DNA from 3 places in the Aurantimonas sp. A2-1-M11 genome. Region 2 is predicted to be linked to each of the others. Evidence: predicted binding sites of a transcription regulator. Region 2 holds the regulator's gene; each other region holds the start of a gene.
What was found. The regulator LexA, encoded in region 2, represses DNA repair genes until DNA is damaged. The targets are predictions, from matches to a motif close to TGTTCNNNNTGTGTTCNG.

Region 1 (5,322 bases), on a different contig from region 2:
ATCGTGCAGCACGACATCGATGTCGACGCAGCCTGCGCCGGGGTCGAGACGGCGCATGGTGTAGGTGCGCAGGGTCAGGCGGTCCTCTCCCTCCGGCCAGGCGGGGATGCCGGACGGCACCGCGTTCGGCCAGACCGGCGCGCGGCCCTTCGGCGGGATCAGCAGCTGCACATGCAGTCCGCCGCTGCGAAACCGCTCGAGATCGTGGCCCACGAGGCGCACCCGCCGCATCTTCCGCGTGACCTGCCAGGAATCGACCACCTGCATCTCGCGGAACTGCGGCAGCTCCGACGTGCCCGCCCCGTCGCCCGACCAGGCGATCTCGACATCCGGGCCGAAGAACTCCCGCATGTTCCAGGCGATGAGATATTTCATGTTGGCCAGGGCGCCGCGGTCGAGGGCCGTGGCTCGGGCAGCCAGCGTACCGCCGCGCTCCTCGAGCCGCGCCTGGGCCCCGTAGAAGTCGAGGGCGACCACCTCGCCGGCCTTTCGGGCGGGGGGCATATGATCGGCCAGAATGCCGGCGAGATGGTCAAGGAAACCCGCGGGGGTCTGGGTGGCGATTTCCACCGCGGCGCAGAATTTCGCTTCGGCGTCCTGCATCGCCTCGCCTTCGCGGGAACCCGGTGCAGTCGGACGGCGGTCGCCGGACGTCCCGTGGCGCGCGGGCCGTGCGAACGTCACCATGCGGCGTCCCCATGCGGCATCGTGCCTGCATCCGCATCGCGCGTTCGAAGGGCGGGAGCGATCTTGCCGGCACCGTGCGGCCATCTCGGCCGGGCCGTCCCGCATGATGGCATGCCGGTCATGTCAGTTCCCCGAAGTGCGTCACGGCCATGCGGGCATATAACATGACTTGAAATATCCAGTTAAAAATTGGCGGACTGACAGGGAAAACCGCGCCGCCTTTCCGCGCGGTGGGCCAAATGCCGAGAACAAACCGACCGGCGTTCCGACGGCGATCCCAGAGGCAGGGCAGAACGGCTTCACGCTCGCCTGCTCCGGGCCTCCCTCGACCGCCGCCGGAATGTCCATCCAAAGCGCCTCTTGCGTCAGAGGCTCCCTACAGGTTCCTCACCATGTGTAGGTCAGGCTCGCTGTGACCTTGCGCGGATCGCCGTAGAAGCAGGAGGTGTCGCCGTTGCAGGAGGCGACGTAGCGCTTGTCGGTGAGGTTGGCGACATTGACCTGGCCGCGCCAGTTGCCGCGCTCGTAGGACACGGCCGCGTCGAAGACGGTAAAGTCCGGCACCACCAGCGAATTGGCGAGGTTGGCGTAGGACTTGCCCGTCCAGCGCACGCCGCCGCCCAGGCCGAGCCCCTTCAGCCAGCCGCTCTGCACCTTGTAGTCCAGCCACAGCGAGGCGAACTCCTCGGGGATGGCCACCGGAGTCAGGCCCTGGTTGATGTCCGAGGTTTCCGTCACGTCGATATCGTAGGCGGTGTAGGAGGCGATGGCACTGAGGCCGTCGGTGAGCGCCAGGGTGCCTTCCAGTTCGATGCCGCGCGAGCGGATCTCCCCGACCTGGATCTGCGTGAAGGCCCGTCCCCCGGCGACGTCGTTGACGAGGACGTTGCCGCGCGTGAGATCAAAGAGCGAGGCGGTGACGAAGCTGTCGAAGCCCGTCGGCTGGTACTTGACGCCGACCTCGTACTGCTTCCCCTCGCCCTGCTCGAAGGGCAGTTGGGTATCGGGATCGACGCCGAGCACCGGTGTGACGAAGCGCGAATAGCTGACATAGGGCGCAATGCCGTTGTCGAAGACGTAGGCCGCCCCGGCCCGACCGCTGAAATAGGTGTCGGATGCCTCGGCATCGGCTCCGAGATTGCTGTCGAGCTGGGTCTCGATGATGTCGGCCCTGCCGTTCAGCGTCACGACGAGCTGGCCGAATCTGATCTGGTCCTGGGCGTAGAAGCCGGTCTGGGTCAGGGTCTGGGTGTTGTCGACGTAGATGTTGTCGATCGGCCCGATATTGATGCCGTAGACCGGATCGATGACGCTGAGCGGCGAATAGAGCGTGCTGGTGCCCTGCAGATCGTCGATCTCGTAGTAGCGGTAGTCAAGACCGACCAGCAACGTGTGGTCGAGCGGACCCGTCGCGAATGTCGATTCCAGCTGGGTGTCGACATTGAAGGAATCGGCATCCGGCGTGGTGCGGAAATGCAGTCGCGCAAGCTGGTCCGACGTGCCGCCGGCCAAGCCGTTCAGGCCCGACAAATCGTCCGCGTAGCCGAAGGGATAGACGTAGTCGTAGGTTGATTCCGTATGGGCGTAGCGCAGGTTCTGGCGAACCGTGAAGGCCTCGTTGAACCGGTGCTCGAACTCGTAGCCGATCATCGCCTGGTCGCGGGAATACTCGTCGACCGACGGATCGCTGGTGAAGAGTTCCCGGTCAATGCGGCCGAAGGAAGCCGGGCGGACCGTGCCCTCATAGGGCAGGAAGCCCGGCAGATTGTTGGAATCCTCAGACTGGTAGTAGCCGAGCACCGTCAGCGTCGTGTCCGCGTCCGGCGCCCAGGTCAGGGACGGCGCGACGACGCCTTTGAACTCCTCGGCGATATCGGCATAGGTGTCGCCGTCAAGAATTACCGAGTTCCAGCGATAGGAGAGCGAGCCGTCCTCGGTCAGCCTGCCGCCCATGTCGATGGCCGAATAAGCTTGGCCGTCGTCGTTGATACCGGCCGTCAGCGAGAATAGCGGCTCGATCACAGGCTTCTTGGAGACGAGGTTGACGAGCCCGCCCGGCGACGTGCCGCCGTAGAGGACCGAGGCCGGGCCCTTGAGGATCTCGACGCGGTCGAGCACGGCTGGATCGATACGCCAGCTGGCGAAGGCGGTGGAGAACAGCGACAGGCCGTCGAGGAAGAGACCGTCCTGTTCAGCGGCAAAACCGCGAATGGTGAACCAGTCCACCCGGTTGTTGGCACCGAATTGCTGCGACCGGATGCCCGAGGAATAGCGTGTCGCTTCATCGACCGTGTGCACGCCCTGGTCCTGAAGCTGTCCCTCACCGACCACCGAGACATTCTGCGGCGTCTCGAGCCGCGAAGCCACGCCCTTGACCGCGGTCGAGGCTCGGGTCGCGACATATCCGTCTTCGACCTCTGAGGCAGCCGCCCCGTTACCTGCGGGTGAACCGGCATCCGTGCCGACCGTTTCGCCGGCGACAACGACGGCATCGAGCGCGACGACATCATTTTCCTGCGCTTGCGCACCCTGGACCAGCAGCAGCCACGACAGGAGGCAAATGGCTCCCGCCGGGCCGCCGACCATGCGCCCGTCACCGTAAATCCCGCTCATCACAACCCCTTGCTCCAGATTCGAGAGCGGGATTATGTAATATGAATATGGGAGTCAAGTTATATGGTCGGGCACACCAGGTCAGGAGCCGCGCCCGCGTCGGATTGATTGGGCAGGTCGTGCTTCCCCCTTCGCGAAGACCGGCGATACCCGACGATTCCACCGGGACGTCTGGTGGAACAGGCGACCGCGGATTAGAACAAGCGTCGAAGACCGTGGCGCGAGCCTCTCGCATCGGCAGCGCCCTGAAGAGAACGCCGCCAGACGGCGTCACGCGTCCGCCCCGCGGGCTGGATACCAGGACCCCGGCTGGTGCGCATGGAACATGGCGGCGACGGCGATCGGATGGACGAAGTGAGCCAGCAGGCCGCGGCCGCGCCAGGGAAAGGCACCCTGCAGCCTCCCGACGGTCACGCGGTCGAGGCTCAGCAGCACATGCCCGCGCGCCAGCGCAAGATCATCCATATCGACATGGATGCCTTCTACGCCTCGGTGGAGCAGCGCGACGACCCGTCGCTGCGCGGCAGGCCCGTGGCCGTCGGCGGCTCGCGCGAGCGCGGCGTCGTCGCCGCGGCCAGCTACGAGGCCCGGGTCTTCGGCGTCCGCTCGGCCATGCCCTCGGTCACCGCGCGGCGTCGCTGCCCCGACCTCGTCTTCGTCAAGCCGCGCTTCGAGGTCTACAAGGCGATATCAGCCGAGATCCGGGCGATCTTCGCCGAGCACACGCCGATCATCGAGCCCTTGTCGCTGGACGAGGCCTATCTCGACGTCACCGAGAACCGCCTAGACATTCCCTCCGCGACGCTGATCGCGGAACGGATCCGCCAGCGCATCCGGGAGGTGACCGGACTGACCGCTTCGGCCGGCGTGTCCTACAACAAGTTCCTTGCCAAGCTCGCCTCCGACCACCGCAAACCCGATGGCCTCTTCGTGGTCACCCCGGCCATGGGCCCGCGCTTCGTGGAGGATCTTCCGGTCGGCCGTTTCCATGGCGTCGGCCCTGCGACCGCGGCCAAGATGCAGCGGTTCGGCATCCACACCGGGCGCGACCTTCGAGAGCGATCCCTGCCCTTCCTGCAGGAGCAGTTCGGCAAGGCCGGGCCCTATTACTATTTCATCTCGCGCGGCGTCGACGAGCGCCCCGTGCGCGCCAACCGCATCCGCAAATCGGTGGGCGCGGAGAACACCTTCGGCGCCGATCTCTTCGTGTTCGAGGAGATGCGCGCCGCGCTCCAGCCGATCCTTGACAAGGTCTGGCGCTATTGTGAGACCAGCGGCATCCGGGGCCGCACGGTCACGCTGAAGGTCAAGTTTGCCGATTTCCGGCAGATCACCCGCAGCCGGTCGTCGCTCCAGCCCGTCACCTCGCGCGGCGAGCTCGAACGCGTCGCCATCGCCCTCCTCGGCTCGGCGTTGCCATTCGACAAGGGCGTGCGCCTCCTCGGCGTCTCGCTGTCCTCGCTCGCCGGCCCGGAGACCGGCAGCGAAGAGCCAAGACAGTTCATCCTGCCCTTGTGATCGGCCCTTGAGGAAACCGCTCGGCGATATGGCACCCGGCCGGTGCCGATCTGACATGACCGGCGTCGCCGCTACCTGGCCGACAACAGGTTTCCGGCCGCCGCTTCCGGAATGTCCGCGTCGGAGACGTCTCGCGGCAGTTCCGCGATCTCGTTGCCGAGGCCGCCTTCGGCAGATGTTGCCTCGGCATCCGGCTCCGCCGCCGTCGCGGCAGGCACGTCCGATGCGGTGGTCGCGGCCTGTCCGGTGTCCGAATCCGGCTGCACCTGGTCCGGATGCACGAGCGGCACACCCTGCGGGAAGATGATCTCGCGCGCCTCGTCCGGCATCGAGATGCCGTTTTCGACGAGCACCCGCTTGATGAGCCGCAGCGCCGAGGACCGCACCTTGTGCGGTGACACGGTGCGCCCGTCGATCCAGAAATGCGCCTTCAGGTTCACGGTTGACGCTCCCAGCGCGTCGACCAGGACCATCGGCGGCGGCTCGTCCAGGATGGCGTCGTGG
Region 2 (5,322 bases):
GCCCGTCGGCGAAGGGGCAAAGCGGGTCACCACGGCGTCCGTCATGGTCTCTCCGATATTGATACGATGGAAGGTCGGGGCGATCGGCATGGATCGCTTTCGCATGGCGGCTGTGTACCATAGGCGAGGGGAGAGACAAGCCGACGGGACCGGAGGGCATGGAGAGCGCCACCGACCGCGACGCAGGCGCAGATGCGGCCATTCGGCGGCGAGCCTTTCCGCACGCCATGCTCCCCCGATGGCCGGCGAGCCCCCGGCTGCCGCCGCACACGGCCTGGCGTGACGCGCTTGCGGAATGGCTGCAGGGCCAGCTCGCCCTCGAGACACGCGCCCGGTCCGGCTTTCACCTGGTGCCGCTGGGGCTAATGATCGGCGTTGCGGTCGTCCATGGGGGCGGATGGGCGCCGAGCCTCTGGCTCGTCGTTGCCGCCGCCATTGCGATGCTCGGCCTCGCCACACGGACGGTCGGCCAGCCGGTGCTGCATCCGTTCCTGATCTGCGCCGGCTTCACGCTGGTCGGGACTGCGCTGGCCATCGGCGAATATCAACGCACCGACACGACGATCATCTCGGGCCAGGCCACCGTACGGATCGCCGGTCATGTGGTGTCCCGCGAGCGCACCGAGAACGGGCGCTACCGCTATGTGATCGATATTGCCGAGACGGAACGGCCGGTCCTGTCGCGGCCGCCGGAGCGCGCGCGAATCGTCGTCGGCAGCCGCCACGATCCGATTGCGCCAGGCGGCCTCTATCGGGGTCTCGTGCGGCTCGGCCCACCATCCGGACCGGGCCTATCCCGGTGCCTACGATTTCGCTGTCGCGCCCTTCTTCGACGGCATCGGCGCCTTTGGCTATTCGCTCGGCCCGCCGGAGGCGCGACCGGCGGCTCTCGCGGTTCCCGATGCGGCGCCCGGCCTCGTCGGCCGCCTCCGGCGGATGCAGACCGACACGCGTCTTGCCCTGACCGAGCGCATCCATGAGGTCATCGGTGGTCGTGAAGGCGCGATCGCCGCGGCGCTCATCACCGGCGAGCGGGCCGGCATCCCCGAGGATGCGCGCGAATGGCTGCGAGGCACGGGCCTGGCCCATGTCCTGTCGATCTCCGGCATGCACATGGCAATCGTGGCGGGATTCGCCATGCTTCTTGTGCGGGCGGCGCTGTCGCTCCTGCCGGCCATCTCGCTGCGCGTGCCGGCCAAGAAGATCGCCGCTGTCGCCGCGCTGATTGTCGCGACAGTCTATCTCGGGGTCTCCGGCGCCAACGTCGCCACGCAGCGCTCCTTCATCATGCTGGCGATCATGCTGGGGGCCGTCCTCCTCGACCGGCCCGCCCTGACGCTCCGCAATGTCTCGATCGCTGCCATCGTCGTGATTCTCATCGCCCCGCACGCGGTGATGACCGCCAGCTTCCAGATGAGCTTCGCCGCAACCGTCGCCCTGATCGGCGGTTATGCGGCCCTATCGCAATGGCGGGCGGCGCGCGGTCGCGGCCGTGAGGTGGATCCGGGCCTGGGCGGAAAGATCCTCGTCGCGGTCGCGGTCGCGGCGATCGCGGCCACGTCACTCTTTGCCGGCACGGCGACGGCGCCCTATGCCGGCTATCATTTCCACAGGCTGGCAGTCTTCGGATTCGTCGCCAATCTCCTGACCATGCCGCTGTTCAGCCTGTGGATCATGCCGCTGGCCCTGGTGGGGACACTGCTGGTTCCCTTCGGTCTCGATGCCCTGCCGTTTCAGGCGATGGGCGCGGGCATCTGGCTTGTGCTGGAGATCGCGCGCAACGTCTATGCCGTGCTGCCGGACCAGGCGATCGGGCGGATGACCGCGCTGGGGCTGATCCCGCTGACGGCCGCAATCCTGACGGCGTCCTGTCTCGCCAGCCAGTTGCGCTGGTTTGCGGTGCCGCTGGCGGTTGTCGGCCTGCTCGCGACCCCCGTCAGGACCGCGCCACCGGAGCTTTTGCTCTTCGAGGACGGCAAGGAGGTCGCGACGTTGGACGAAAACGGCGCGCTCGCCTTCCTGAGGGCACGCCCCAGCGCCTTCGTCGCCGACCAATGGGAGCGGGCTTTCGAGGCCCGCGCGCCGCGGGCTGCCTCGGCCGACCGGCAGCGCCCGACGGTTCCGGCCGATTGCGCAGCTGAATATTGCCGTTTTGCGACCCGCAGCGGATTGTGGGTGATCTGGACGGAGGATTACGCCCGGACGGGTGACGCCTGCGACGAAGGGGATGTGGCGATCGTCTCGCGGGCGATCCGCCTTAGTGCATGTCGTTCGGGCGCCATTCTGGTGACGCTGCGCACCCTGCGGCACAGTGGCTCGCTGGCCATCAGCCGGGATGCGGCGACCGGCCGACCCGTGGTCGTGCAGGCCATCGAGGATCCGCCGACGCGGTGGAAAGCCCATCGCCTGGCGCCCTGGCCCGAATACTGGCGCAAGCCGGCCGCACCGGATGCCGAGCCGCCAGCAGCGCAAGCTCCGCCGCGGCGGGAGGCGCCGGGCACCGCCGCGAACATGCAGACGCCGCCCGCCGGACCGGCCCCGAATCCGGACGCCGCTCGCGCGGCAGATGCCGAATAACGGCCGGTCGAAAGTCCGCGTCAGGCGCTTCGACGCGCACCTGACCGAAAACGCTGAACCGGGCCTTTGCGAACAGCACCTGCCGGCGAAGCCCGATCAGTAGCGACGGATGAGCCCGACCAGCTTGCCCTGCACCTTGACGCGGTCGGGCCCGAAGATCCGCGTCTCGTAGGCGGGATTCGCCGCTTCCAGCGCGATCGTGTCACCGCGCCGGCGAAACCGCTTCAGCGTCGCTTCCTCGTCGTCGACCAGTGCGACCACGATCTCGCCCGGCGTTGCGGTCTCACCGCGGCGGATGACCACCGTGTCGCCGTCGAGAATGCCGGCCTCGATCATTGAGTCGCCCTTCACCTCGAGGGCGTAATGCTCGCCGCTGCCCAGCATGTCCGGCGGCACGACGATGGAATGGGTGTTGTGCTGGATGGCCGAGATCGGCACGCCGGCGGCGATACGGCCCATGACGGGGATCGACGTCGATGCGGCTGCCCTGGCCGGTTGCGCCTGGGTGGCCGCCGCGGGGCGGCCCGTATCGCGGCTGCCTTCGATGACGCTCGGCTTGAAGCCGGTGCGTCCGACCGGAGCCGGGCGGTTGCCCTGGATCGATTCCGGCAGTTTCAGGATCTCGAGCGCCCGGGCCCGGTTGGGCAGGCGGCGGATGAAGCCCCGCTCCTCGAGCGCGGTGATCAGGCGATGGATGCCGGATTTGGACCGCAGGTCCAGCGCATCCTTCATTTCGTCGAAGGACGGGGGCACGCCGGTCTCGCGCACCCGATCGTTCACGAACACCAGAAGATCGTGCTGTTTGCGCGTCAGCATCCGGGCGACTCCTCAAAACAAAACCTGAACAAACCTATCTGTTCTAGTTGTGTTCTGCAAGTGGCTCCAGCGCCGTCAGGGGGACATAGTCGCACGGATCGCCGATTTGCGCGGGTGCCGCGCCGACGGGGCGAACCAGCAGGGCATCGGCGGCGGCATAGATCGACAACAACGACGAATCCTGCCGCGGCAGCGGCACGATCCGGGGCGGGCCAGCGTCGTCCGGCTTGATCCGGGCGCGAACGAAATCCGTGCGGTCGCCGTTTTCCGGCATCGGCGCAGCGAGGATCCCCCGGCGTCGGAGGGGCCTGTCCGGGCGGCCCGCGAGGCGACGGACCAGTGGCGCAAGGAACAGCGTCGCCGCGACCATCGAGGAAGCGGGATTTCCGGGCAGGCCGACGACGCGCATGTCGCCGAGCCTGCCAGCCATCAAGGGCTTGCCGGGGCGCATCGCCACCTTCCAGAAATCCAGCGAGACGCCGCGGGCGGCGAAGACCTTGCCGACGAGGTCGTGGTCGCCGACCGAGGCGCCGCCGATGGTGACGAAGATGTCGGCGCCGTCGGCCAGCGCCTTGGCCAGCTGCGCGTCGATGGCCGATTCCCGGTCGGGCGAGATCCCGCAATTGAGCGGCACGCCGCCGGCCTCGCGCACGAGCGCGGCCACGCCGAAGGTGTTGGACGCGACGATTTGCGAGGGGCCGATGGCTTCGCCGGGCAAGACGAGTTCGTCGCCTGTGGCCAGGATCGCCACTTTCGGCCGGGCGCGGACGCAGAGGTCCGGATGGCCGCCGCTGGCCGCCAGGGCGATCGCGCCGGGTGTCAGCACCGTGCCGGCGGACAGGAGCGGCGTGCCTTCGGCAAAGTCTATCCCGGCAGGACGGATGTGCTGGCCGACGACGACCGGCGTCGTGGCGGTGACGGTGCCGCTCTCGCGGTCGGCATTTTCCTGGATGAGGATGGCATCGGCGCCCGGTGGAACCGGCGCGCCGGTGGAGATGCGGATGGTTTCGCCAGGTTGCAGCGTGCCGTCATAGGCATGGCCGGCGGCCGCTTCGCCGACGAGGCGCAGTGGCCGGAAAGGGGCTCCGTTCCCGCCGATATCGGCGGCGCGGACCGCATAGCCGTCCATGGCCGATGCGTCGAAGCCGGGCTGGGTGCGCAGCGAGCCGGTGTCGGCGGCCAGGATGCGTCCCGACGCGTCGCGCAGGGGCAATGTCTCGGTGTGCACCAGGGGCAGGGCGTCCTCGACGAGGAGACGATAGGCCTCCTCGACGGGGATCAGGCTCATGAGGATGCGCCCGCGGACCAGTCGCCGGAGCGGCCGCCGGATTTGGCCAAGAGGCGGATGCCGCTGATCGTCATCGATCGATCGACGGCCTTGGCCATGTCGTAGATGGTGAGACAGGCGACCGAGACGGCCGTCAGTGCTTCCATCTCGACGCCCGTCTTGCCGCCAACGCGCGCCGTGGCCGTCACCCTGAGGCCGGGCAGCGCCGGTTCGGCAACGATCTCGACGCCGATCTTCTCGAGCATCAGCGGATGGCACAGCGGGATCAGCTCATGGGTCTTCTTGGCGGCCATGATGCCGGCGACACGAGCAATGCCGATGACGTCGCCCTTCTTGGCTTCGCCTGCCAGGATCAGTTCGAGAGTCGCCGGCTGCATCATCACGAGGCCCTCGGCCTCGGCGACGCGCACGGTCTGCTGCTTGTCGCCGACATCGACCATCGACGCGGCACCGGTCGAGTCGAGATGCGTCAGGGCGGCATCGCGGGATTCGCTCATGCCGGCACCGGCGCAGCAGGTGACCCGCCCAGGAGGGCGCGGGTGGCCGCCTCGACATCGTCCTGGCGCATCAGGCTTTCGCCGACGAGGAAGGTGCGGATGCCGTGGCCCGCGAGGCGCAGGCAGTCGTCATGGGTGAAGATA
Region 3 (5,322 bases), on a different contig from region 2:
AGTTCATCTTCACTAATGGCGATCGCAACCATGCCGAGCGGGCTGCGCGCCAGCTCGGGATCCTCGATCATTTCGAGGACATCTTCGACCTCGTCGCGGCCGGGCTGGTGCCCAAGCCCGCCTCCCAGACCTACGACAAGTTTCTCGGCCTGCACCGGGTGGATGCCGACCGGGCGGTGATGTTCGAGGATCTGGCGCGCAATCTGGTGGTGCCAAAGGCGCTGGGCATGCGCACCGTGCTGATCGTGCCGCGCAATCTGGAAGAGAGCTTCGGCGATGTCTGGGAGCACGAGGGTCGCGACGGCGAACACATCGACTTCGTCACCGACGATCTGACGGCCTTTTTGCGCGCCATCCGTTAGCGCTCGCCGCTGCCGGCACCCGATGCCGAAAGGGCGACCGGATGGCATCCGATCGCCCGTCAAAATAGGAATGTGCAGGCGTCGTCAGTCGCCGAGGATCGACCGGTTCGGGCGTGCGAGTCCCGCCTGTGCGTCCGTCGCGGCATCGGCCAGCATGTCTTCCTCGGCCTGATCGGCCGGCTTGGCCTTCTGGTTGGCCTCGAAGATCGCTTCCATCTGCTCCTTGCCCTCCGGCGCCGTGCCGTTCTTGGCCGCCTCGCGGTCGGCCTTGCTGGACGCGTCGAGATCGCTGCGTTCGCCCGGCTTGCGCGTTCCGTCCGAGGCCATGTGCTGCGGCGTGTCGCGGTCCTGCTGCTCGCGCATCATCTTGGAGTCGGTGTCGCTCTGGGTCATCGCCATCTCCTGTCAGGAATTTCGGGGCCAGGCGGCATCCGCCTGTGCTCTCTTGGAGGCAACGTCGCCCCCGCCCCTCAGTTCCGGGCAGGGCGCATTCGATGGCCCGAACGACATCACCGCCGCTGGCGCGAGGCCAACGGCGGTGATGCGGGTGGACCCGGTCCAGATGGTGGGCTCAGCGCCCGACGCAGATGATCGGCAGGACCGAGTTCTTCACGACCGCGGTTGCATCGGGCACGCTTTCCAGCGGCAGCGACATGTCGGCAGTCTCGTAGGCGACATTGCTGCGGTCGAGAAAATCGATGGCGGCATCGGGGCGCACCGCGAAATTGATCGACTGCGGAATGTCGCCCGTGGCATCGGCGACGGCGACGGCGTTGAGCTTGGCGGTCACGACACCAACGACCCGGCCGGCGAGATCGACCAGCGGTCCGCCCGAATTGCCGGGCTGCACCGGTGCCGAGATCTGCAGGTAGCGCTCGTCATTGGCCAGACCGAGCAGCGACGAGACGTTGCCGCGGGTCACGTTCAGGGAGTCTGCCAAGATCGAACGCAGCGGATAGCCGAGCGCCAGCACGTCCTCGCCGAGGCGGGGCTTCTCCACCGACATCGCCAGTGGCTTGCCGACCGCGCCATCGATCTTGACCAGGGCCAGATCATTCTCGGTGTCGAGGATCGTGCGGGTGGCGACCCGCTTTTCGCCAACGAGAACGCTGGTGCAGGCCCGCACCACATGGGCGTTGGTCAGGAGCCAACCATCGTCGGAAACGACGAAGCCGCTGCCCGCCATGTCGAATTCCGGCGATGCAGGGACGCGCTCGGCATTGGCAACCGAAGGCTCCGGCATCTCGAAGAGGTTCGGCTTCTGCGGATCAACGGACGCCATCGCGTAACGCGACTCGAAGGAACCGTCGGTGTGGCTGCGAGCAAGAAGCGCCGAAAAGGCGTTCGGCTCGCGCGACGCGACGAGCGGTGCCTGCGGCTCGCCGGCGAATGGCTCGAAGAGATTGCCGGCAACGGCCACATAGGGCCGCATCACCCGCGCCTGATCCTCGGCATAGGAGACCGAGAACCCGCGCAGATCGCCGCCGCGCGCTTCAAAGCGCATCACGTACTGTTGATCGCCGGCATTGCCGTCAAGCGCGAACCATTCGCCTCCAAACTCGGCATTGGAGACGCTGCGCTCGGCGGTCGGCGTGCTCAGCACCTCGAACAGGCCGCGCAGGGTCTGGCCGGTATCGGCAATGCGGACAGTCTCGATCTCGACCGAATTGTCTGCGGCACGCCACAGGTGCCCCACGTCGGTCGGGCCCAGATCCTGAACGAGTCTCAGCGGCAGCGGAACGCGCTGGCCAGTCATCGCATCGTCGACCAGCGTCATACCCGCAGCCGTCTCGGCGCCGTCGGATTTCCGGATCAGGAGCTGCAGCATCGCCTCGTCGATGACGCCGTCCGCGACCATGCCGTGCCGGGCCTGGAAGTCGCGGATGGCACGCAGGGACGACGCTGCGATCTGGCCATCGAATGCACCGAAATAGTCGCCGGTCCAGGCAAGCCGGATCTGCAGGCCCTTGCGGAAATCGAGATCGGTCTGAGCGTTGTAGGCGACGGCGAGCTCGGAACCCTGCGCGCCAATCGACGGCGTCGCCATGGGCGCAGTGCCCAGAGCCAGAACCGTCATCAAAACCCGCGCCGCGCGCCGCATGTCATCCCCCATCGCTCAACCGGTGACAGTTAAGAAACGTAGGATGCGCGGAATCGATCCGTAAGTCCTTTACTTTTTCTTAATATGGTTGCGAATGCAATTTTTCCTGATACTGACGGTTCGTCCGCCAGTAAAGGACAGGTCTGTTCTTGTCGCCTGCCATGTCAGGTCAGCCGGCCCCCGGCACTGTCTGCGCCATGGGCCCGGGCTCCGCTCCGTCATCGCCCAGTTCGGCCGTCTCGATGCGCTCGCCGCGGCGCATCAGCTTGTCGGTCGAGACCAGAATCTGGTCGATGTCCCGACCGGCCTGACCGAAATGCGTGCGCAGCGCCGACACCCGCGCGTCGAGCCGGACCAGATCCTCGCCCAGGAGCCGCACCTCCTTCTGGATGCGCCCGGCCTCGGCCCGCATGCGCGCATCCTTGAGAATCGCCTGCACCACCTGGATCGACAGGAGCAGCAATGACGGCGACACGATCACCACCCGCGCGCGATACGCCTTCTGGACGATATCCTCGAAGCGCTCGTGCAGTTCCGCAAAGACCGCCTCGGACGGGACGAACAGGAAGGCGGTGTCCTGAGTCTCGCCCGGAATCAGATATTTGTCGGCGATGGCGCGCACATGCACGTCCATGTCGCGGCGCATCCGGCTGGCGGCAAAGCTGCGCGCCTCGTCGCTCTCCGCCTCGCGCAGGGTGGCAAACGCCTCCAGCGGAAATTTCGCATCGATCGCCAGCGACGGCGCGCCGTTCGGCATGCGGATCAGGCAGTCCGGCCGCTTGCCGTTCGACAGCGTCGCCTGGAAGGAATAGGCGGCCGACGGCAGCGCATCGGCGACGATCGCCTGCATGCGTCCTTCGCCGAAGGCGCCGCGGGTCTGCTTGTTGGAGAGGATGTCCTGCAGCCGCACGACTTCGCCGGCGAGCCCGCGGATCTCGCCCTGCGCCCGGTCGATGACCGCCAGCCGTTCCGACAGGGCCGAGAGCGAGGCGCTGGTGGCGGTGCTGGTGTCGCGGATCGACTGGCCCACGCGGGTGGACAATCCGTCGAGACGTTCGGCGAGGGTGCGGGTCAGGTCGGCCTGCCGCGATCCGATGATTTCCGCCATGGTCTGCATGCGGCCGGTGATCTCGGCCTGGGAGCGCAACACCGCATCCAGGCGTTCCGACGCTTCGCCCTCGCTGCGGTCGGCGTAGTCGTTCGCCTGCCGCGCGGCCCGGCTGGCCCTGCGCCACAGGACGAAGAAGACGGCCGCCAGGCCGGCGAGCAGCAGCTCGGCGAGCGTCACTGGGTGTCCGCCCAGCATCGTGACGGGAGCCGAGAATGCGGCGGCGAAGGCTGCGCTGTCCATGACCGAGCTCTAGCGAACAGTCCTTAACGAATCGGGACCAAACCGCGAACATAGCCCAGATGGCCTCGCCTTGCGACGCGGCGGCATCGGGCCGGGCCGCGCTGAAAGCCGCCGGGGAGCCACCATCCCCGATTGACCGGCTTCGTGCCAGCGATTACCTGAACGCCATGACGATCAAGCCCCTCATCATCCTGCCGGACCCGGTCCTGCGCCAGACCTCCCAGCCCGTCGCGACGGTCGACGACCAGGTGCGGCGTCTCGCCGACGACATGCTGGAGACGATGTACGATGCCCCCGGCATCGGCCTCGCCGCGATCCAGGTCGGCGAACCGCTCCGCATGATGGTGATCGACATCTCCAAGGAAGACGAGGAGCGCGCGCCGCGGATCTTCCTCAACCCGGAGATCCTGGGCACGTCCGACACGCTCAGCACCTACGAGGAAGGCTGCCTGTCGATCCCCGACTACTACGCCGAGGTCGAACGCCCGGCGGAGGTCACGGTGCGCTATCTCGGGCTCGACGGGAAGCTGCACGAGGAGACCGCCGACGGCATCCTGGCGACCTGCGTGCAGCACGAACTGGACCACCTGAACGGCATCCTGTTCATCGACCACATCTCCAAGCTAAAGCGCGACATGGTGGTGAAGAAGTTCACCAAGGCCGCCCGCAGGGCCACCGCCTGAGGGCAGCGGAGGAAGACCATGCGCGTCGTCTTCATGGGAACGCCGGCCTTTTCGGTGCCGACCCTGGCCGCCCTCGCGGCGGCCGGGCACGACATCGCGGCCGTCTATACCCAGCCGCCGCGCAAGGCCGGCCGGCGCGGCCTGACGCTGACGCCCTCGCCCGTCCAGGTCGAGGGCGAGCGGCTCGGACTGCCCGTGCGCACGCCGGTCAACTTCAAGGACCCGGCGGAGCGCGACGCCTTCGCCGAACTCGGTAGCGACGTCGCGGTGGTGGTCGCCTACGGCCTGCTTCTGCCCCAGCCGGTGCTGGACGCGCCACGCCTCGGCTGCCTCAATGGTCACGGCTCGCTGCTGCCGCGCTGGCGGGGCGCCGCACCGATCCAGCGCGCCATCGAGGCCGGTGATCCGGCGACCGGCATGATGGTGATGCGGATGGAGGCCGGCCTCGACACCGGCCCGGTGGCGCTGACCGCCGAAACGCCCATCGCCGCGACCGACACCGCCGCCGACCTGCACGACCGGCTCGCAGAGATCTGCGCCCAGCTGATGGTCGAGGCGCTGGAGCGGCTCGAGGCCGGCACGCTTATTTTCGAGGACCAGGACGCACTTGCGGCCCGCACCGGCCGCCAGCCGGTCTACGCCGCCAAGATCGACAAGGCCGAAGCGACCCTCGACCTGTCCGGCGACGCGCCGGCCATTGCCCGCAAGATCAACGCCTTCTCCCCGTTTCCCGGCGCCTGGACCATGATGCGCTTCGGCGAGGCGCCCGAACGCGTGAAGTTTCTGCGCGCGGCGGCCGAGCCGGGCCAAGGCGCGCCCGGCACG

Region 1: the regulator LexA is predicted to act here: its motif matches at 3,496-3,513, upstream of dinB (DNA polymerase IV).
Region 3: the regulator LexA is predicted to act here: its motif matches at 3,848-3,865, upstream of VQ042_RS11295 (DNA recombination protein RmuC).

What each region holds. Positions count from the first base shown of each region.
Region 1 covers NZ_JAZHLI010000016.1:41,159-46,480, reverse strand. The annotation lists gene VQ042_RS09670 (siderophore-interacting protein) at 1-687, opposite strand, end outside; gene VQ042_RS09665 (TonB-dependent siderophore receptor) at 1,075-3,300, opposite strand; gene dinB (DNA polymerase IV) at 3,736-4,818, shown strand; gene VQ042_RS09655 (mechanosensitive ion channel family protein) at 4,890-5,322, opposite strand, start outside.
Region 2 covers NZ_JAZHLI010000003.1:86,147-91,468, reverse strand. The annotation lists gene gltX (glutamate--tRNA ligase) at 1-45, opposite strand, end outside; partial or broken gene VQ042_RS25905 (hypothetical protein) at 159-731, shown strand; gene VQ042_RS02260 (ComEC/Rec2 family competence protein) at 733-2,577, shown strand; gene lexA (transcriptional repressor LexA) at 2,674-3,393, opposite strand; gene VQ042_RS02250 (molybdopterin molybdotransferase MoeA) at 3,437-4,681, opposite strand; gene moaC (cyclic pyranopterin monophosphate synthase MoaC) at 4,678-5,178, opposite strand; gene trpC (indole-3-glycerol phosphate synthase TrpC) at 5,175-5,322, opposite strand, start outside.
Region 3 covers NZ_JAZHLI010000020.1:66,577-71,898, reverse strand. The annotation lists gene VQ042_RS11310 (pyrimidine 5'-nucleotidase) at 1-362, shown strand, start outside; gene VQ042_RS11305 (hypothetical protein) at 447-755, opposite strand; gene VQ042_RS11300 (serine protease) at 934-2,439, opposite strand; gene VQ042_RS11295 (DNA recombination protein RmuC) at 2,633-3,814, opposite strand; gene def (peptide deformylase) at 3,982-4,497, shown strand; gene fmt (methionyl-tRNA formyltransferase) at 4,516-5,322, shown strand, end outside.